DNA from 3 places in the Cupriavidus sp. CuC1 genome. Region 2 is predicted to be linked to each of the others. Evidence: predicted binding sites of a transcription regulator. Region 2 holds the regulator's gene; each other region holds the start of a gene.
The links. Region 2 encodes FNR, which switches genes on or off when oxygen is low (the NO sensors DNR and NnrR bind a similar motif). Its sites were predicted from a motif close to TTGATNNNNATCAA; they were not measured.
Positions count from the first base shown of each region.

Region 1: a site for FNR is predicted at 3,420-3,433, ahead of ACGLHR_RS14725 (OmpW family protein). Genes of this name have one in related genera too.
Region 3: a site for FNR is predicted at 4,249-4,262, ahead of ACGLHR_RS04375 (universal stress protein). Genes of this name have one in related genera too.

Region 1 covers NZ_JBIUHC010000028.1:44,154-51,177, forward strand. Annotated here, with positions in the region: gene ACGLHR_RS14710 (GNAT family N-acetyltransferase) at 1-114, opposite strand, end outside; gene ACGLHR_RS14715 (AMP nucleosidase) at 288-1,784, shown strand; gene ACGLHR_RS14720 (HD-GYP domain-containing protein) at 1,954-2,649, shown strand; gene ACGLHR_RS14725 (OmpW family protein) at 2,712-3,356, opposite strand; gene leuA (2-isopropylmalate synthase) at 3,741-5,438, opposite strand; gene ACGLHR_RS14735 (hypothetical protein) at 6,217-7,024, shown strand, end outside.
Region 2 covers NZ_JBIUHC010000194.1:8,771-15,794, reverse strand. Annotated here, with positions in the region: gene scpB (SMC-Scp complex subunit ScpB) at 1-45, opposite strand, end outside; gene ACGLHR_RS45040 (sulfite exporter TauE/SafE family protein) at 636-1,400, opposite strand; gene fnr (fumarate/nitrate reduction transcriptional regulator Fnr) at 1,702-2,427, shown strand; gene ACGLHR_RS45030 (hypothetical protein) at 2,514-2,759, opposite strand; gene ACGLHR_RS45025 (hypothetical protein) at 2,762-2,980, opposite strand; gene ccoG (cytochrome c oxidase accessory protein CcoG) at 3,049-4,548, opposite strand; gene ccoP (cytochrome-c oxidase, cbb3-type subunit III) at 4,604-5,533, opposite strand; partial or broken gene ACGLHR_RS45010 (cbb3-type cytochrome oxidase subunit 3) at 5,618-5,752, opposite strand; gene ccoO (cytochrome-c oxidase, cbb3-type subunit II) at 5,756-6,433, opposite strand; gene ccoN (cytochrome-c oxidase, cbb3-type subunit I) at 6,453-7,024, opposite strand, start outside.
Region 3 covers NZ_JBIUHC010000006.1:122,313-129,336, reverse strand. Annotated here, with positions in the region: gene ACGLHR_RS04390 (M20/M25/M40 family metallo-hydrolase) at 1-682, shown strand, start outside; gene ACGLHR_RS04385 (EAL domain-containing protein) at 719-3,286, opposite strand; gene ACGLHR_RS04380 (cobalt-precorrin-7 (C(5))-methyltransferase) at 3,525-4,214, shown strand; gene ACGLHR_RS04375 (universal stress protein) at 4,363-5,214, shown strand; gene ACGLHR_RS04370 (metalloregulator ArsR/SmtB family transcription factor) at 5,312-5,656, shown strand; gene ACGLHR_RS04365 (YeeE/YedE family protein) at 5,646-6,080, shown strand; gene ACGLHR_RS04360 (DUF6691 family protein) at 6,089-6,577, shown strand; gene ACGLHR_RS04355 (cation diffusion facilitator family transporter) at 6,567-7,024, shown strand, end outside.

The sequences.
Region 1 (7,024 bases), on a different contig from region 2:
GGCGATCAGCCGGGCGAAGCGCTCCGTGTTGGCAACGCGGTGGGCCCACCCGTTGGCCGCAAGGAGTTGTCTGGCCGCCTCGATCTCTTCTGGCAGCAGATTGCGGATTTCCATCGGGGCTCCCCATGCAAGCAGATACAGCAACTCGGCGCTTCCCTTCTAATGGAGGGCGTCACGAGGCGAGTGCGGCGCGGGGCCGCAAAAAAGACTGCTGGCAGTGTAGCGAGCGCGCGAAGGCCCGTCAATTTGCGACAGGCCATGTTGCTTCCGCTCTATAGCGGGGTATCATGTTTCGCATGAATGCCTCGATCTTCTCTTCCGCCCATCCGGCCGATCAGCTGGCCGAGTTCTCCGACGCCGACGCGGCGCTGGCTCGCATCCGTGAAATCTACGATGCCTCGGTTGGCGCGATCCGCGCGCGCTTCGACGCCTTCGCCCAGGGGCAGCCGCTGCCGTCCGCGGCGCATGCCTGCTATCCCTACCTGGGCATCTCGGTCAATCTCGAAACCATGGTCACCGACAGCCGGCCATCCTGGGGCACGGTTGCCTACCCCGGGGTCTACGGCACCACGGTCACCCGCCCCGAACTGCTGGCCGACTATTACCGCGACCAGATCGAGCGCCTGATACGCTACCACCGCGTGCCCGTGGTGGTCGGCGTGAGCCGTCGGCCGATCCCGCTGCCGTTTGTCATCGAAGCCTCCACCACCGACATCAGCTACACCCAGGCGCGCGAGCTCGAGGCCTCGTTCGTGCTGCCCGAGCTGAGCCGCATCGACGACGCCATCGCCAACGGCACCTACGAGCCGGTGCCCGGCGAAGCCTGGCCGCTCTCGATGTTCCCCGGCGAGCGCGTGGACCTGGCGCTGCAGCGGCTCTATCACTACACCGGCACCGCGCCCCAGCATTTCCAGCGCTTCGTGCTGTTTACCAACTACCAGCGCTACGTCGACGAGTTCATCGCGCTCGGCCGCTCGCTGATGGCAGCCGAAGACGCGCAAGGCGCCGACGGCCACGTGCGCTTCGTCGAACCCGGCGATGTGATGCAAGAGCGCGGCGAGGCCGAGCCCGACGATGCCCTGCGCCCGCGCGCGCTGCCGCAGATGCCCGCCTACCACCTGGTGCGCGAGGACAAGCTTGGCGTCACGCTGGTCAATATCGGCGTGGGCCCGTCCAACGCCAAGACCATGACCGACCACCTTGCCGTGCTGCGCCCGCATTGCTGGCTGATGGTCGGGCACTGCGGCGGCCTGCGCCGCTCGCAGCAACTCGGCGATTACGTCCTGGCACACGCCTATGTGCGGGACGACCACGTGCTCGATCACGACCTGCCGCCCTGGGTGCCGGTGCCGCCTATCGCCGAGATCCAGGTCGCGCTGCAAGAGGCCGTGGTACGCGTGACGGGTTTGTCCGGCAACGAGATGAAGACCCGCATGCGCACCGGCACCGTGGTCTCCACCGACGACCGCAACTGGGAACTCAAGTCCAAGGCGCTGTACGCCCGCTTCAACCAGTCGCGCGCGATTGCCATCGACATGGAGAGCGCCACGGTTGCGGCCAACGGCTTCCGGCTGCGCGTGCCCTACGGCACCTTGCTATGCGTGTCCGACAAGCCGCTGCATGGTGAGCTCAAGCTGCGCGGCATGGCCAATGCGTTCTATCGGCAGCGGGTGAGTCAGCATATGTCGATCGGGCTGGAGGCGATTCGTATCTTGCGCGAAGGAGGGGCCGAGCAGCTGCACTCGCGTAAGTTGCGCAGCTTCGACGAGCCGGCGTTCCGTTAGGCTCGACAGGATACGCCAGAACCGTCTGCAATGACGACGGCTGTCACTCGCTCTCCCCTCAGGGGGACCGAGGCAGGCGAGCGCGTGGCCACGAAGGCAGAACGCCATCAGCTATTGGCGATAGGCCCCGGCAGGCATAGAATCGCGCGCTTCGCCCCGCTTTAGCACAATGACTAAGAATCACCATGCGGTTGTTACGCTGGCCAGCCTGACGCTTGCCGGCTGCCTGCGCTATCCGCATGCATCGGGCCATCTGGTTCGCACCGCGACGATCGCGGCATGCCTTGCGGATCTGGTGGGGCTGGATGCGGCGCACTGCGAGCGCATACGGCTCGCCACGCCGGTGCATGACGTTGGCAAGCTCGCCATCCCCGATGCCGTACTGCTCAAGCCTGGCAAGCTGCTCCCCGAGGAGCGGCAGGTGATCGAGCGGCATGCCGAGATCGGCGCCAACATACTTGCCGGCAGCGCCCACGCGCTGATTCGGCTTGCATCGCAAGTCGCGCATCATCACCACGAGCGCTTTGACGGTACCGGCTACCCATGTGGCCTGGCAGGCAATGAGATTCCGCTAGCCGCGCGTATCGTGGCCGTCGCCGACGTGTTCGACGCCATGACCGAGTCGCGCTGCTATCGCCCCGGCATGACGGACGACGATGCGTTGTCCATCATCTCGGCAGGATCCGGCACGCATTTCGACCCGGACGTGGCGCGCGTCTTCCTCGCCAATGTTCCGGTGATATTGCGCAGCCGGCGTTCAGCGCAGGCGCTGCTGTCCGCCGGCTCCGAGATGGCCGTGGTCGCGCGCTTCTACGGCTTGAATCGGGACGTATTGCGGCAGATCCCGCGTCAAGCCAGGGCCTGACGCGGGATCTGCCGCGCGTGCGTTGTGCCGTGGTGCGCCGTGGCGCGCTGTACCGCGTTTCGTCAGAAGCGGTAGCCCACGCCCATGCTGAACAGCCAGGGATCCAGGCTCACGTTCGAGACCTTCACGCCGGCCGCCTTGACATCGCTCGACAGCCAAACCTTCTTGATGTCGGCATTCAGGAACCAGTTCTTGGTGAGCTTGTAATCCATGCCGACCTGCAGCGCGGGAGCCACGCTCCAGCTATCGAGCGTCAGCGAATTGCTGGCAATGTCCGCGCCCCAGATGCGCGTGAAGTTCAGGCCGGCGCCGACATACGGGCGGAAGGTGCCGTTGGGCATGAAGTGATATTGCACCAGCAGTGTCGGCGGCAGATGGGTGAAGGAGCCGATCTTGTTGCCATCCAGGTAGACGTTCTGCTTCTGCGGCACGGTCAGCACCAGTTCGGCAGCGATGTGCGGCGTGAAGAAGTAGGTGACATCGAGTTCCGGAATCCACTTGTTGTTGACCGTGATGCGGTCCGAGGCGCCAACGCCGCCGATCGGGTCGGACTTGCCGGCCATGTCGAGATAGGTGCCGCGCAGGCGCACCATCCAGTTGCCCTGCGCGTCATCGGCAGCGGCGGCGGGCGCTGCGGCAACGGCGCCGAGCACGGCAAGGGTGGCGATGGCGGTGTTGGATAGGCGGGTAAGCAGGCGCTTGTTCATGATGGTTGGCTCGTGTTTCAGGAAACTTCACGCACAGTTTGGCGGAGCGCTTCCGGTCGAGCCTTGACCGAGAGCAAGAAGATGGGCATCGGTGGCGCGCACATGTGCATGCGTCGTGGCCTTGCGACAGTACCCGGTGCGCGTTGCACTGGTTGCGCACGCGCCGCGCAGCCATCTTTCGCATTTCCAATCCCGGGCCGGGCTTCTAAGGACATGCGCAAATATTCGTGGCAGACAAGCGTGCGCGCGCCTTACGCTGTGCACACAGTCAAGCCAAGAGCATGTCGTGGGCGTCCCGCAAGGGCGTCTTTCCGGGTGTGCCCCGTGGGGGCGGGGCACACCGGTTTTTCTGCGCCGAGACGTTAGGCCCGGGCGCGGCCGGCATCAATCGGCCAGGGCTTCCTCGCGAGGCGACTGGCTGGCGGCACGCAGGTGGCGGTTCACACCCGACACCACGGCCTTGAGCGACGCCGTGACGATATTGGCGTCGATGCCGGCGCCGAAGCCAGTGGCGGAGTCTCCTACCCGCACTTCCACATAGCAGGCCGCGGCAGCATTGGCGCCGGACGACAGCGCGTGCTCGTGGTAATCCATCACGCGCACCGGCATGTCCAGCGCGCCTTTGAGGCCGCTGACGAACGCATCGATCGGGCCGTTGCCCCGGCCGCGCGCGCCCACGGGCTCGCCATCGCGCAGCAATGCCACTTCGATCTCAACCTGGCCGCCGCTGTCGGACACCATCTGGTGGCCCATATAGCGCAGCGGCGCCTCGTGTTCGAGATATTCGCGCTTGAACAAGCCATACAAGTCATCGGCGCTGGCTTCGAGCCCGCTCTCATCGGTCATCGACTGCACCGCGCGGCTGAACTCGATCTGCAGGCGGCGCGGCATATAGATGCCGTGCACCTGTTCCAGCAGGTAAGCCATGCCGCCCTTGCCGGACTGGCTGTTCACCCGGATCACCGCATCGTAGCTACGGCCAAGGTCGGCGGGGTCGATCGGCAGGTAAGGCACTTCCCAGATGGCATCCGCCTTCTGCTGCGTGAAGCCCTTGCGAATCGCATCCTGGTGCGAGCCGGAGAAGGCCGTGAAGACGAGGTCACCCACATACGGGTGGCGCGGATGCACGGGAAGCTGGTTGCAATCCTCCTCGCACTGGCGCACTTCATCGATATCGGAAAAATCGAGCTCGGGGTCCACGCCCTGCGTGTAGAGATTCAACGCCAGCGTCACCAGGTCGACATTGCCGGTGCGCTCGCCATTGCCGAACAGGCAGCCTTCCACGCGATCGGCGCCGGCCATCACGGCAAGCTCGGCGGCTGCCACCGCGGTGCCGCGGTCATTGTGCGGATGGACCGACAGCACGATGTCGCTGCGCCGTGCAAGACGCCGGTGCATCCATTCGACCTGGTCGGCGAAGATATTGGGCGTGCTGCATTCCACCGTGGTCGGCAGGTTGAGGATGAGCGGGCGGGCTGCGCTCGGCTGCCAGATCGCGGATACCGCATCGCAAACCTCGAGTGAGAAATCCAGCTCGGTCATGCTGAAGGTCTCGGGCGAGTATTCGTAGCTCCATGCCGTCTCGGGCATGCCATCGGTCAGCGCCTTGATCAGGCGCGTGCCCTCCAGCGCGATCTCCTTGACCTCCTCGCGGCTCGCGCCAAACACGATGCGGCGAAAGGCTGGGGCGATCGGGTTGTAGAGATGCACCACGGCGCGCGCGGCGCCGCGCACGGATTCGATGGTGCGCTGTATCAGGTCCGCGCGGGCCTGCGTCAGCACCACGATGGTCACGTCGTCCGGGATGCGGTCTTCCTCGATCAGCATCCGCACGAAATCGAAATCGGTCTGCGAGGCCGAGGGGAACGCCACCTCGATCTGCTTGAGCCCGATCTTGACCAGCTGCTCGAAGAAGCGGAGCTTGCGCTGCGGGTTCATCGGCTCGATCAGGGCCTGGTTGCCATCGCGCAGATCCGTGCTCATCCAGATCGGCGCGCGCGCGATGCGCTTGGCGGGCCAGGTTCGGTCGGCGATATCAACGGCGGTGGCAGGGCGGTATTTGGTGGCGGGATTGCGCAACATCATGACGGTTCTCCTTCCTCGCGGGAAGATGCAAGACAAGAAACAAGGCACAAGACACAAGATCGCCAAGGCGTTGAAACGCTCAAAAGCGAAGGCGTCAGAAAGCTAATGCGGAAAAAGGGTGGCGCGAGGCTGCCGAACTGCCACTAGGCACTAGGCCCGGCAACCGATCAGTAGGTCTAGCTGTAGCGAGGCGGAAAGACGCGGCGAGAGGGCCGGTGCAACAAGAGCAATGGCGGTACCCAGCGCGCGACCTGCTGCCGGCACGCGCGCGGCTGCAGCGATGCTGGAGGCATCGGCGGCGTGGCGGTGGAAGCAGGTGGCTTGGTGCATTGCGTGGCGTGCGGGGAGCGGGGAGCGGTGTGAGGGAAGCGGTGCGGATGACGCGGCTTACCAAGGTTCGTCGATAACTTGTCATGCATGCCGAGCACCTTTTGGCGGCCGGCAGCCGGCAAGAATAGTCGAGAACGCGAACGGGCGTCAAGGACGGGCACGCCGAGCCCCCTCCAAATGCCGGTTGGGCAGCCACCTCCATTTCGCTATCAGCACGGACTTGTGGCTGAGCCCAGATGTGCGTGAGCGTACATAAGCGCCGAACTCTCAGCCGTCTGGCTGGTACAGCCGTGTGCACATCCTGACTAGCCTAGATAGCACGCGGCTGCCCAATTCCGCCATTTACCTGTCCGGTCGCGCAAACATAACGAGTCTGGCCAGCGGTGCCTTGCTTGAGCTTCTGTCGGCAGGGGCCCCGGGATTTAACGCCATACGGGGAGACATCATGAGAAACACCAAGAGGTGGCCAGCATGGCTGGCCTGCGCCGCCATGGCATTGCTGATGGCGGGCTGCGGCGGCGGCGGTGGCGGCTCGGGCGCTGCATCGCCCACCACCGCGAGCACCGCGACGAATACCACCCCGGTGAAATACTCGGTGACGCTCACGATGACCTCGGGACAGGTCGGGGTGGGCCGCAGCATCTCGATGTCAGCCTCGGTCGTGGACAGCAAGGGAGCGGACGTGACGTCGTCCAGCGCCTTTGCCTGGACCTCGTCCAGCAACACCATCGCCACCGTGGTGCCGGCCGCAAGCGGCAGCGCCACCATCACGGGCGTGGCGGTGGGCACGGCCACCATCCAGGTGGTGGCCACCGTCAAGGCGGCGGACAACAGCACCACGCAGCTACCCGCGCAAACCGCGACGATAGCCGTGCAGCCCGCCTCGGTCAGCTACAACCTGGCACTGTCGAATCCGGTCTTGTCGCTGGTTGACGGGCAGGTGCAGCCGGTCAAGGCGACGCTGGTCGATGGCAATGGCAGCGACGTCAGCGGGGCCGTGCACGACTGGGCCTGGGCCAGCTCGATCAGCAACGTGCAGGTCAGTGCCGCGCAGAACACGGCATCGCTCACAGGCGTCAACAGCTCGGATACCACCGCAGCGGTCGGCACGGTCACGGTCTCGGTCACCGCGCCCAACGGCATTGCTGTCAGCGGGCAGATGCTGGTGACGGTGCAGAAGAACACTGGCTACACCTATCGGCTCGAGCTCTCGCAAGGGGGCGTGCCCATCAACGCGCTGTCGGTGCTCAACG
Region 2 (7,024 bases):
GATCAGCGCGGTCTCGAGGACGATCTTCGCCTCTTGGGTATTCATGTTGATTGCGTGCAGCCTGTCTTTGCACCTGCGCCCCGATTGATCCCGGGCGCACTGGAGATTGCGGGTTCAGCGGTAGGGATTGCCACCGCCATCTGGCCGCGCAGCCAACCGCATGCTTGTTGCATGCCAGCCGTGCGCTTTCTTTTATTGCATCGGGTGCCGGACCTGACCGGCAGGAGATCGCCCGGCCACCGGCTTTACCTGCCAGTCGACGGAGCCCTTGCGTCGCGCCTTCCCCCTGATGTGGCGGACCTGTCCGGCGCGGCGTTTATCATCGAACGCGCCGGGTGCAAGAAAATACGGATATCGGGCCTGCTGGCCTATTTCACCCCGCCCTGCCGTGGCTGGTCTTTTGAACCGAATCTTTTGAACCGGACGGCGGTTGGGGAACGGTCCCTGGCGCTGTTGCCTGCCCGGGTGTTCCTGGCATGCATCCCTGAGCAGCGGATGCTACCTGACGATGCCACGATGAAATACGCTGCGCGATATCGCTGTTCTTGCGATTGTATGACATTCCCTGGCAAACCTGCAACCGATTCGCACAGCTACCTCATCGAGGAAGTGACAGATACGCCACGAACAACGTTTCAGAAGACCAGGCAGAATCCATGCGCGGCAAGCGTCTGGGGCAAAAGCAGCGCGCGCGCCACCCCGGCCAGGCCAAAGGCCACCACCGCGAGGCCGGCGCCGGCCCGTAGCGCCGGGCGGCGCGAAAGCTGCCTGAGGTAGCCGGACAGGCCCGAGATGACCAGCAGGTTCGGCAGGGTGCCCAGGCCAAACACGGCCATCACCAGCGCTCCAGACGGGGCATTGCCGGCCAGCAACGCCATGGCAAGTGCGCCGTACACCATGCCGCACGGGACCAGCCCCCAGGCCAGCCCCATGCCGTAGCGGCGCAGCAACCGCCCCTGCCCCCGCGCCCGGGCCACGGCCGGCAAGCACGCGCCGACGGCGCCAAGGCCGCGCAGCAAGCCGCCCGCGGCGCGGGCGGCAAGCCGCTCCAGCCAGCCAGTACCCATGGTCCGCCCGCGCAACATCCACAGGCCCGACAACACCAGCATCACGCTGCCCACCCCAAACAGCCAGCGCTGCAGCGGCAGGTACTGCGCCCCCCAGACGCCAGCCCCCAGGGCGCCAAGCAAGCCCCCCAGCACCGCATACATGCTGAGGCGCCCGGCATGCATGACGAGCAGTTCCAGCAACCAATGGCCGGGACGCCGGAGCACCGTGGCAGGCACGCGCGCTACGCCGCCCTGCTCCGCGGCCAGCGCGATCCCGCCGCACATGGCGGCGCAATGCACGCCGCCCAGCAAAGCCAGGGTAAATACGCTGATTAGCACGCCTATGGTCAACTTCTCCTCCCAATCACACAATCGCAACGTCCGGCGCGGTAAAATGCGCCCAACGCGCCCCCGCAGCTTCAAGAGGCGCTATCAACATGAAGCCCAGCGCCCGCGCCAGTTCGCGCGTTCGCAAAACAACATGACGACGGGCACGGCAGGCCGCGCTGCACAGATAGCGCACCGCCGACAGACCCGCGCGCCGGGCCGATGTGGATAGCGCTTCCCATCGACGACTCTCAACGTCAAGCTCTCAACTCAATGCGCCTGCCACACCGCGCTTGATTGACTGCGCTAAACCGACAGGCCTCAATTGCTCACCTCCATTCCTATTACCGAGATGTCGCCCCGCTGCTCCACCTGCTCGCTCGGCCAGCTCTGCCTGCCCGTCGGCATGACGCAGCAGGACCTCGAAAAGATGGATACGCTGGTGCAGGACCGGGTGCGCGTACGCAAGGGCGAAACCCTGTACCGCCTCGGCGACCCTCTCACCGCCGTCTACGCGATCCGCTTCGGCACGCTCAAGACCCACCTGACGATGGAAGACGGCCGCTCGCAGATCACGGGCTTCCACCTGCCCGGCGAAGTCGTCGGCCTCGACGGCCTCGGCGAGATGCAGCACGCATCGGACGCCACCGCGCTGGAAGATACCGAAGTCTGCGTGGTGCGCTTCGGCGATCTCCAGACGTTGTCCAACGTCCTGCCTTCCCTGCAGCATCAGTTCATGCGCCTGATGAGCAAGGAGATCTCGCAGGACCAGGTCATGTTGATCACGCTCGGCTCGATGCGCGCCGAGGAGCGGCTTGCCGCTTTCCTGATCAACCTGTCCGAGCGCTTGTCCGCGCGCGGCTATTCGGCCTCCGAGTTCGTGCTGCGCATGAGCCGCGAGGAAATCGGCAGCTACCTCGGGCTCAAGCTCGAAACCGTCAGCCGCCTGTTCTCGCGCTTTGCGGAAGCTGGCCTGATCCAGATCCGCCAGCGCCACGTCAAGCTGGTCGACATGGTGGGGATCAAGCAGATCGTCAACAAGTCCTGCTGACGTGCACGTCGCAAGCCGCCCTCGCCTGCGGCGGCCCGCCGTGATGCCGCGCCTTCTGGCCTGAACCGGCAAGGCGCGCATCGCACTCATTCCAGCTCGTCCGTGTCCGCCAGCCGCGTGGGCATGGTGTACAGCGTCAAGCCGCTCGACAGCGAGCAGAGCACCCACGCGATCAGGAATCCCACGGTGTAGACCGCCTCCCGCGATGCCTCGACCGGCTGGCCGAAAAAGCGCAGGTCGCCAGGATCGACCATGGAGAACACCAGCGCGGTCGTCAGCCCGGCAACCAGGAAGGCGGGCCACAACACCCACATCAGCCAGCGCAGTCTCATGATCACCTCGCTTGCGCCGCAACCGGCGTTGCCCGGCGTGCCGCGCTGCCCGCCTTCTCGACCACCAGGCCGTGCCGCGACACGCCTTCCACAATGGGCGGGTCCGGATGGGTCATGGCCAGCCAGATCGTGACCCCGCAAGCCACCATTGCCACCAATGGCCCGCTCATCAGCAGCCACGGCCATGGCTCCTTCCACCAGGGATTGCTTTGCTGCGTCATCTGGCCTCCTGTAGATCTAGATCGCGCATGTTGCGTATGGATCGGTGCATCCAGCGTGCCGTGCCGCCTCATAGATTGCGCGGCACGATAAAGCTGGTGCTCTGTCGAATCTCTGCGCCATGGCTCCCCGTGCCCTCATCGGGCACCGCGGTCACCGTGACCTCGATCCTGTGCGTGCCCTGCTCCGCTGACTCGATCGGCACGCGCACCCGGATGGGAACCAAGCGATTGGACGTGGGCTCCAGGTTGCCGGCAGCGTGGTCATACTCCACGGCCAAGCCCTTCAGCGCATTGCTGCCCGCGCTGACGGCGACGCGCATCGGCGCCTCGGTCGTGTTGATCAGTTGCAGCCGGTACACGTTCTCGATCCAGCGCCCTTCCACTTCCCGCCCCAGCGCGCCGCGGTCGCGGATGATGTCGACCTTGAGCGGCGTGCGCATGGCCAGCGAGGCCATGAAGCCGACGACCAGCGCCAGCCAGATCACCGAGTAGATCACCGTGCGCGGCCGCACCAGGCGCTTGCGCGCCACGGTCTCGGAGAGCGCGCCGCGCATGGCGTTCTCGGATGTATAACGGATCAGCCCGCGCGGGTACGCCATCTTGTCCATGACCTGGTTGCAGGCGTCGATGCAGGCGCCGCAGCCAATGCAGTCGTACTGCAGGCCATCGCGGATATCGATGCCGGTGGGACAGACCTGCACGCAGATGCTGCAATTCACGCACGCGCCCAGCCCCGCTGCCTTGTGGTCCGCCTTGCGCGAGCGGCTGCCGCGCGGCTCGCCACGGCCCACGTCATAGGTGACCACATAGGTGTCGCGATCGACCATCACGCTCTGGAAGCGTGCATACGGGCACATGTACTTGCAGACCTGCTCGCGCATGAAGCCGGCGTTGCCCCAGGTGGCGAACGAATAGAACAGCATCCAGAACGTTTGCCACGGGCCCAGCGAGAGGCTCAGCACCTGCCCGCCCAGCGCGCGGATGGGCGAGAAGTAGCCGACGAAGGTAATGCCCGTCCACAGCGCGATCACGATCCAGAGCGCGTGCTTGGTCGCCTTCAGGCGCAGCTTGCGTGCGCTCCACGGATCGCCGTCCAGGCGGATGCGGGCAAAGCGGTCGCCCTCCACATGCCGCTCGATCCACATGAAGATCTCGGTGTACACCGTCTGCGGACACGCGTAGCCGCAGAACAGCCGCCCCGCGATCGCCGTGAAGAGAAACAGCGAGAGCGCGGAGATCACCAGCAGCACGGCAAGGTAGATCACGTCCTGCGGCCACAGCACCAGGCCAAAGATATAGAACTTGCGCGCGCCGAGATCGAACAGCATGGCCTGGCGGCCGTTCCACTGCAGCCAGGGCATGCCATAGAAGAACAGCTGGGTCAGGACCACCATCCAGACCCGCCAGCTCGAGAACGCGCCCGACACCGAGCGCGGATAGATCTTGCGGCGGACTTCATACAGGGTCTCATCCGAAGTCTGCTCATCCGCCGTCGCGGCTGCGGGCTCTCGATGCGGCGCCCATGCGGGCCCGTTTGATCCAAGCGGCTCCGGTCCGGGGGCGTTCATCGGCGATCACCCCCGCCGCGGTGCGGGCCCGGCCGACAAGCACAAGCGTGGTGGCTCATTGCCTGCTCCCCTCGCCTGCGCCGCTCCCGGTGTTGGACAGGCCCCAGACATAGGCGGTCAACATGCGGATACGCTCCGGCGTGAGGATTTCTTCGTGCGCCGGCATATGGTTGTTATGGCCCTTCAGGATCGCGTCGACGATGCTGGCCTCCGAACTGCCGTACAGCCACACGCGGTCCGACAGGTTGGGCGCGCCAAGCGCCTGGTTGCCCTTGCCGGTGGAACCGTGGCAGGCCGCGCAGGTGGACTTGAACGTGCTCTCGCCGCGCGAGGCGCGGATCGGGTCGTAAGCCAGGCCGGAGAGCGAACGCGCGTATTGCGCCACGTCGCCGGCGAGCTTGCCGTCGATGGTCGAGGCGAACGACGGCATCACGCCATTGCGGCCCTTGGTAATGGTCTGCGCGATGGTCTCGGGATCCCCGCCGTACAGCCAGTCGTTATCGGTCAGGTTGGGAAAGCCGCGGCTGCCGCGCGCATCGGAGCCGTGGCATTGCGCGCAGTAGTTGAGAAACAGGCGTTGCCCGATCTCGCGCGCCGCCGGGTCGGCCGCCACCTGCTTGACGTCCATGTGCATGTACTTGCCATAGACCTCCCGCTGCAGTTGCTCGGCCGCCTGGCGATGCGCCTCCAACTCGACCCGACTGGAGGTCTTGAGCACGCCGGCGTAGGAACCCAGGCCGGGGTACAGCACCAGGTAGCCCAGGCCAAAGATGCACGCCAGCAGGAACATCCACATCCACCAGCGCGGCAGCGGGTTGTTCAGCTCGCGCAGGTCGCCGTCCCACACGTGGCCGGTGTCTTCGGCGGCGCCAGCGACCTTGGTGACCTTGCGTTGGGAGAACAGCAGCCACACGCACCAGACGATGCCGACCAGCGCGATGGCGGCAATGTAGTAGCTCCAGAAATCCGTGAAGAAGTCGCTCATGACTCAGTATTCCTGCTTGGTGTTGTTTGCGCCGCCGGCATGGCGCGCGATGCGGTAGCCGGCATCGACGTTCTCGTCCAGCGGCTCGGCGGGCAAGGCGAACGGCAGCATGGCCGACTCCTGGTTGGCGGCCTTGCGCCCGGACGACCAGGCCCACCAGCAGATGGCGATGAAGGCAGCCATCGAGACCACGGTGGAAAGCGCGGTGATCATTGCCATGGCTTACTCCTTGGCCTGCGTGGCCGCGGGCTGCGCCGCGGCCGCGGTATCCACGCGCACATTGCGCTTGGCGATGCCAAGCTCCTGCAGGTAGGCGACCATCGCGTCTTCCTCGGTCTTGCCGGCCAGCGTGGCGGGCGCCTGCTCGATCTCGGCGTCGGTGTACGGCACGCCGAGGCGGCGCAGCGCACGCATGCGGTCGCGGACATCGTTGGCCTGCAGCGGGGCTTTCTCGAGCCACGGGTAGGACGGCATCACCGATTCGGGCACCACGTCGCGCGGGTTGCGCAAGTGGATGCGCTGCCAGTCGTCGGAGTAGCGCCCGCCCACGCGCGCCAGGTCGGGACCGGTACGCTTGGAGCCCCACAGGAAGGGATGGTCGTAGACCGACTCGCCAGCCGTGGAGTAGTGGCCATAGCGCTCGACATCGCCCTGCAGCGTGCGCACCTGCTGCGAATGGCAGCCCACGCAGCCCTCGCGGATATAGATATCGCGGCCCATCAGGCGCAGCGCGGAGTACGGCTTGATCCCCGCGTCGGGCTCGGTGGTGGAGTGCTGGAAGAACAGCGGCACGATCTGGACGAGCCCGGCGATGCTGACCACCAGGATGGTGCACAGGATCAGCCAGCCGATGTTCTTCTCCAGGGTCTCGTGCGTAAAGAAGCTTCGTTTTTCGGACATCGTTTCTATCCTGGAATGATCAATGGGCGGAGGCGGCAACGCTGGCCGGGATCAGTGCGTCCACCGCGGGCTTGCCGATGATGGTCCGGGCCACGTTGTAGGCCATCAGCAGCATGCCCGAGAGGAAACACAGGCCACCCAGCAAGCGGATCAGGTAGAAGGGATACTTGGCCTTGACCGCTTCCACGAAAGCGTAGGTCAGGGTGCCGTCGGGCTGCGTGGCGCGCCACATCAGGCCTTCCATCACGCCGGCGATCCACATCGAGGCGATGTACAGCACCACGCCGATGGTGGCGATCCAGAAGTGCAGCTCGATCAGGCGCACGCTGTACATCTCCTTCTGGCCAAAGAGCCGCGGGATCAGGTAGTAGAGCGAGCCGATGGAGATCATCGCGACCCAGCCCAGCGCGCCGGAGTGCACGTGGCCGATGGTCCAGTCCGTGTAGTGCGACAGCGCGTTGACGGTCTTGATCGACATCATCGAGCCCTCGAAGGTCGCCATACCGTAGAAGGACAGCGCCACCACCAGGAACTTGAGGATGGGATCGGTGCGCAGCTTGTGCCAGGCACCCGACAAGGTCATGATGCCGT
Region 3 (7,024 bases), on a different contig from region 2:
CGGCACCGGCAGCCATCGTTACGAGGTGACGTTCCGCGGCCTGGGCGGCCATAGCTTCGGTGCTTTCGGCCTGCCCAGCGCCATCCACGCGATGGGACGGGCCATTGCCAAGGTGAGCGACGTGCGCCCGCCCGAAGATCCCAAGACCACGTTCACGGTGGGCACGGTGGGCGGCGGCACGTCAGTCAACGCGATTGCGGGCGATGCACGCATGGCGGTGGATATCCGCTCCAACGCCACGCCATCGCTGCTGGAAACCGAAAAGCAGATCATGGCGGCCATCGAGGCCGGGGTTGCCGAGGAAAACCGCCGCTGGCATCCGGCCGACGCCGCCAGCCAGATCACCTACCAGGTCAAGCAGATCGGCGACCGTCCGGCGGGCCATACGCCGCCGGACGCCATCATCGTGCAGGCGGCGGTGCGCGCCATCAAGGGCTATGGCAAGGGCACGCCCAGCCTGCGCGGCGGCAGCACCGACGCCAACGTGCCGATGGCGCTCGGCATTCCCGCCATCATCATCGGCAGCGGCGGCAAGACCGGAGGCTTCCATGCCCGCGATGAGTGGTACGACCCGACCAACGCCTGGCAAGGCGCCCAAGTCGGGTTGACCACGGTGCTCGGGCTGGTGGGCGTGCAGGGCGTCGCCCAGCCGCTGCTGGAAAAGCGCGCCGCCGCCAGGTAGGCGACGCGAGAGCGGGGCGCTGCCCCGCTTTTCCCTTCAACGCCGGGAATGCCGCTCTCCATGCTCCGCCGGCTCCCGCTCACCCCCCCGCGGCGCGGCGATCCATTTCGCCACCGCCACGGCATCCAGCGGGCGCGAGAACAGATAGCCTTGCCCCATATGGCATCCCTGCGACAGCAGGAAGCGCCGCTGGGCTTCGTTTTCCACGCCTTCGGCGATCACGGCGAGCTTCAAGCTGTCGCCGATGCGGATGACGGCGCTGGCCAGTTCGCGGGCGGCGGCATCGCTTTCCAGGTCGATCACAAAGCTCTTGTCCAGCTTGAGCTGGTGCACGGGCAACTGCCTGAGATAGCCCAGGCTGGAATATCCCGTGCCGAAGTCGTCCATGGACAAGCGCACGCCCTGCGCGTGGATGGCAGCGACAGTGGCTGCCAGCCCGGCGTCGTCCTCCATCAGCAGCCCTTCGGTCATTTCCAGAACCAGCGCTTGCGCGGGCAGCCCATGGCGGGACAGGGTCTCGGCCACTTGCGCCGGCAGGCCCGGGTCGCGGAAGCTGGCGGGCGAGATATTGACGGAGATCGTGGGTACGGACAGGCCTTCCCGGCGCCAGGCAGCTAGCTGCGCGCACGATTGCTCCAGCACCCAGCGATCCAGCGTGCCGATCAGGCCGCTGTCTTCGGCCAGCGGCACGAAGCGGTCGGGCGGCACCGTCCCAAAGTGCGGGTGGTGCCAGCGGACCAGCACTTCCAGGCCGTAGAGGCGCCCGTCGCGCAGGAACACCTGGGGCTGGAAGTTGAGATGAAGCTCCTCGGCGAGCAGGGCGTCGCGCAGTGCGGACTCCAGCGCAAGGCGTTCCTGCGCGGCCCAGTTCATCTCGATGCTGAAGAAGCGGAACAGGTTGCGCCCCGCAGCCTTGGCGTCGTACATGGCCATCTCGGCGCAGTGCAGCAGGTAGTCAAGCGCATCGCCGTCGGCCGGGAACATGCTGATGCCGATGCTGGCCGAGGGTGCAATGCTGGCGTGGTCGATGCGCAGCGGCTGGCGCAGCGCGGCCAGAATGCGCTTGCCCGCCGCAATGGTCTGGGCGCGGTCGCTGTCAGGCAGCACCAGCGCGAATTCGTCGCCCGACAGCCGCGCCACCAGCGCGGTGTCCCCGGCGTGCGCGCTAAGGCGTTGCGCAACCTCGCGCAGCAGCTTGTCGCCGCCGACGTGGCCGAGCGAGTCGTTGATATGCTTGAAGCGGTCCAGGTCGACGAACAGCACGCTGAGCGTGGTGCCCGCCGAGCGCGCCGCGAGCAACAGGGTGCCGGCCTGCATCTGCAACAGGCTGCGGTTGGGCAGGCCGGTCAGTGAGTCGTAGTGGTCGAGTTGCAGGATCCGCTCCGCCGCTTCCTCGCGCTCGAACGCGAGCTTGCATAGCGAGGCGCATACCTCGGCCAGTTGCTGGTGGAAGGCATCGGGCTGGCGGACGGTGCGGCAGTAGAAGGCCAGCGTGGCAAGCACGCGGCCATCGCTCGCCTTGATCGGATAGGACCAGCATGCTGCGAGGCCAAGGGGCAGGGCGAGATCGCGAAAATCCGCCCATAGCGGATCGTTGGCGATATCGCTGACAATCACCGGCTCGCCCAGCCAGGCCGCCGTGCCGCAGGAACCCACGGATGGTCCCATGATCACGCCGTCCAGCGCCGCCGAATATTCCGGCGGCAAGTCGGGCGCGGCGAGCGGATGCATGCGGCCATCGGCGTCCACGCGCAGCACGGACGCGATCACGGACGGTGCAACGCGTTGCACTTCCAGGCAGATCAGCTCCATCACGGCGGGCAGCGGCTGCTCCATCACCATGGCTTGCAGCACCTTTCGCTGCAGCATCTCGTAGGTCCGCTGCTGGGTGATGTCGGTGAGGATGACGATGCCGTGGTGCCGGTCGCCGGTAGCGCTGACCAGGTGGCGTACGGTGGCGCAGACCCAGAGAGGGCTACCGTTGCGCGCATACACCAGCGCCTCGTGGCGCTCGCCGCCCGGGGATGAGCGCTGGGCATGCAGGCGTTGCATCACGCCGGGATCGGTGAACTCGCCGGCCAATATCTCGCGCGGCGTCTTCCCCTTTAGCTCGCAGGGCTTGTAGCCCAGCATGCGCGTGAGCCCGGCGTTGGCGTACACGATGTGCCAGTCGGCATCGACCACCAGCACAGCGCTGTCGATCTCGTCGGCAATGACGGAGAGCAGCGGGTGATCGTCGCGGCTGGCATCGTGGTGGCTGGGCACCTTCACCAGCAGCGTGCGCAGCGTGACGTCGCCCAGGCGGGTGCTGGATTCCGCGACATGGCCAAAGCGAAGCTCGCCATCCGGCCTCAGGATCTGGACGGCGGGCAGGGGCTGGGCACGCTCGGCGTCGGTATCCGGCAGCATTTGCACGAGCGCCTCCATGTTCATGCCGAAGACTTGCGTTCGGGATGCGCCATAGAGGGCCTCCGCAGCAGCGTTCAGGAAGATCACCTTGTTGTCCGCGTTCAGGACGAAGACGGCGTCGGTGGCTTGCTCGAGCGAGTTGCGGAACAACTGATGAGGGTCGGCTATGCTGAGCGCTTTGTCTCTGTCTGGCATGAGTGAGGTAAACGTCGCTAACGACCGAGAATGCCTGCCTTGCCCGGAAGGGCTCGCGGGACATTGACTCGGCTCTGATGCAGCTATCGGCATTCAGGACCGGATCCTGAAGTCTTTTTTTGCGCGAGGCGTCCCCCGGCGCAGGCTTCGTGGTCCGACCGCTTGGCATAATTGCGCCCTGTCTTGACGGGGCGATGCACGCGCCGTCCCCATCGCACCGCTCGAACCGGGACTCTTCATGATCATCTGCGCCGGCGTTGGCCCCGGGCACCTCGACTTCCTGACCCTCGGCGTGGCGGAGCTGATCCGTGGCGCCGACATCGTGGCCGGCTTCGACGCGGTCATCGACGTCATCCGCCCGCTGGTGCCGCCGGCTACCCAGGTCGTCACCATGGGATACCAGGACCAGGTGGAGCGGCTTGGCTGGGTTGCCGCCGAGCACCATGGCGGCCGGCGCTGCGTGGTGCTGTTCATGGGCGACATGCATTTCAGTGGCTTCCAGTACCTGGAGCGGGTCGAGCGGGCATGCGTCCATCCGGTGGATACCGTGCCCGGCATCTCTTCCGCCCAGGTGCTGGCCGCGCGCGGCAAGGTTTGCTTTGACGAGACCACCTTCCTGACCTTTCACCGGCGCGGCGACCTCGAACCGTTCAAGCGCCATCTGGTGCATGTGCTGGCGGACCAGCGCAATGCCATCGTGATTCCGCGCCCGTGGGATTTCATGCCCGGCGATATCGCCGCCTGGCTGGTGGCGCAGGGCGTGCCGCCCGAGCATCCGGTCGAGGTGTGGGAGAACCTGACGCTGGCCGATGCGCACTGGCGGGGCACGCTGGCCAGCTGCACGCTGGCGTTCACCGATATGAGCATCATGCTGATCCGTGCGCTGGCGCCCATGCCCAGCCAGATCGAGCCGCCGCCGCTTGCTTAGCCCTGCGCGGCGGCCGCGCAGGGCACGGTCGACATTGATCTGCCGCAATATGCCCGCATTGCCCGCTTGCGCTGCCCCGCGCACGGAGTAGAGTCCAAAAAACGGCTGCAACCGTGCGCTGGGGTCTCCTGATCGGAGGGAAAACATCATGGATTTCAAGACCGTGCTGGTCGAACTCGGTGCCGACCCCAGCTGTGCGGATCGCGTCAACCTTGCTGCGGAACTGGCGCAACGCTCGGCCGGCCATGTGATCGGTGTGACGGCCACCGGCATGCGGCTGGAGCCGTTCCGGGGCGCGGGCGACGAGGCGGGATACTACGCGGAGCTGGCCCGGCGCCAGTTGCTGGCGCAGGGCGCCGAAGCCAGTGCCGCATTCCATCGGGCCATGTGCGAAGCGGCGCCCGGCGTGGGCTTCACCCACCGGGTCATCGAGGACGACGTGGGCTGGGCGCTGGTCCAGCAAGGGCGCGTGGCGGACCTGGTTGTCCTGGCCCGCTTGCCCGGGCCGGAATCCATCCCCGTGCTGGTGGCACAGACCCCGGAATATGTGTTGCTCAACACCGGCCGGCCGGTGCTGCTGGTACCACCGGGCGTACGGCATCTGCCCTGCGAGCATGTCGCCATCGCATGGGACGGTGGGCGGGAAGCCGCCCGGGCCGTGGCGGATGCGATGCCCCTGCTGCGCCTGGCCAAGCGTGTCACCGTGGTGTCGGCGTCAAGCACGCATGACCACTCAGCTACCCACGGCATGCCGGATGTGCCAGGCGCGCACGCCGGCCTGCGCGATCACCTGGCGCGCCAGGGCGTCACCAGCGTCATGCACGCCGTGCAAGGCAGCCACCAGGTGGGCCAGCTGCTGCTGGAGGCGGTGCGGCACTTGCAAGCCGATCTGCTGGTGGCGGGTGGCTATGGGCACGCCCGGCTGCTTGAGCTGGTCACCGGCGGCACCACCCGCACCCTGATGCGCCACGCCGACATTCCGGTGTTGATGTCGCATTGAAGGGCTGCCTCGGCTGGCATCAATATACTTTTTAATATAATATTTGCCAGTATATTGATTAGCAGGCCGGGCTTCCGTCCCTGCCTTCGGTGAACCCATGCAAGCGGCTTCTCCTTCCCTGAGCCTGGACACGATGCGCGCCGCCGCTGGCGACGCCACCGCCATGTTGCGCGCTCTCGCCAATGAAGACCGGCTGCTGCTGCTTTGCCAGCTCAGCCAGGGCGAGTTGTCGGTGGGCGAGCTCGAAGCGCTGCTCGGCATCCACCAACCCACCTTGTCGCAACAACTCGGCGTGCTGCGTGCGCAAGGGCTGGTCGACACCCGGCGCGACGGCAAGCGGATCTTTTATGCGGTTGCCGATGCACGGGTGCTGGCCGTGCTCAAAACACTCTACGCCTTGTATTGCCCCATGGATGAAGGAGCCACTGGCAATGACCATTGACTGGACCCATTTCACGCCCTGGTCCGCGCTGGGCGGTGGCCTGCTGATTGGCCTGGCCGCCGCCGCGCTCGTGCTGTTCAACGGGCGCATCGCGGGCATCAGCGGCATCGTCGGAGGCTTGCTGCAGCCCAGGCGCGCAGAAACTGGCTGGCGTATTGCCTTTGTGCTTGGCCTGCTGGCGGCGCCGCTGCTGTGGCGCCTGTTCGGCACGCTGCCGGAGAGCCGGGTCGATGCCGGCGCCGGCCTGCTGGTCGTGGCCGGCCTGCTGGTGGGGCTGGGTACCCGCTACGGCGCCGGCTGCACCAGCGGGCACGGCGTCTGCGGGCTGTCGCGGCTGTCGCCGCGCTCGCTGGCGGCCACCGCGGCCTTCATGGCGGCCGGTTTTGCGACGGTCTTCGTCGCACGGCACCTGCTGGGCGCATAAGGAGCGACATGAACCGGCTTTCTTCCTTGTTGATCTCGCTGGCCTGTGGCCTCGTGTTCGGCCTCGGGCTGATCCTGGCCGGCATGGCCAATCCGGGCAAGGTGCTTGGATTCCTTGACCTTGCGGGGCGCTGGGATCCCTCGCTGGCGCTGGTGATGGGCGGCGCGATCGCGGTGGGCGTGGTGGCGTTCGCCTTCGCCCGGCGGCGTGCCGTCTCGCTGCTGGGCGTGCCCATGCTGCTGCCGGCATCGCGCCGGATTGACCGGCGCCTGCTCGGTGGTAGCCTGTTGTTCGGCGTGGGCTGGGGACTGGCGGGGATCTGCCCGGGGCCCGCGCTGGTGCTGCTGGGCGCGGGCGCATGGCAAGGCGCGGTCTTTGTGCTGGCCATGCTGGCCGGGATGGCGCTGTTCGAGTGGCTAGAATGGCTGGGACGCGGCCGCGCTTTGCGCGGCAACGCGGTAACCGGACAACGGGAGTCATCAATCGATGCAAGCTGATGAGGTCGTTGACGAGGCCGAGGTAGAAACGCCTGCCAGGGCCCAGGCAGCGTGGCGCAGCACCTGGGTGAGCGTGGCCGTGAATATCCTGCTGACCTGCATGCAGATGCTGGCGGGCGTGGTGGCTGGCTCGCAGGCGTTGATCGCGGATGCGATTCATTCGCTCTCCGATCTGGTCTCGGACTTTGTGGTGCTGTTTGCCAGCCACCATAGCCGCAAGGGCGCGGACGCCGACCACCAATACGGCCACCAGCGCTTCGAGACCGCCGCCTCGCTGGCGATCGGCCTGCTGCTGCTCGCGGTCGGCGTCGGCATGTTGTGGTCGGCCGTGCAAAAGCTGGAGCATCCCGAGCTGATCCAGCCGGTCAAGGGTGTCGCGCTCTGGGTGGCCTTGGGCGCGCTGGTGGCAAAGGAATCGTTGTTCCGCTACATGCTCGCCGTGGCCGA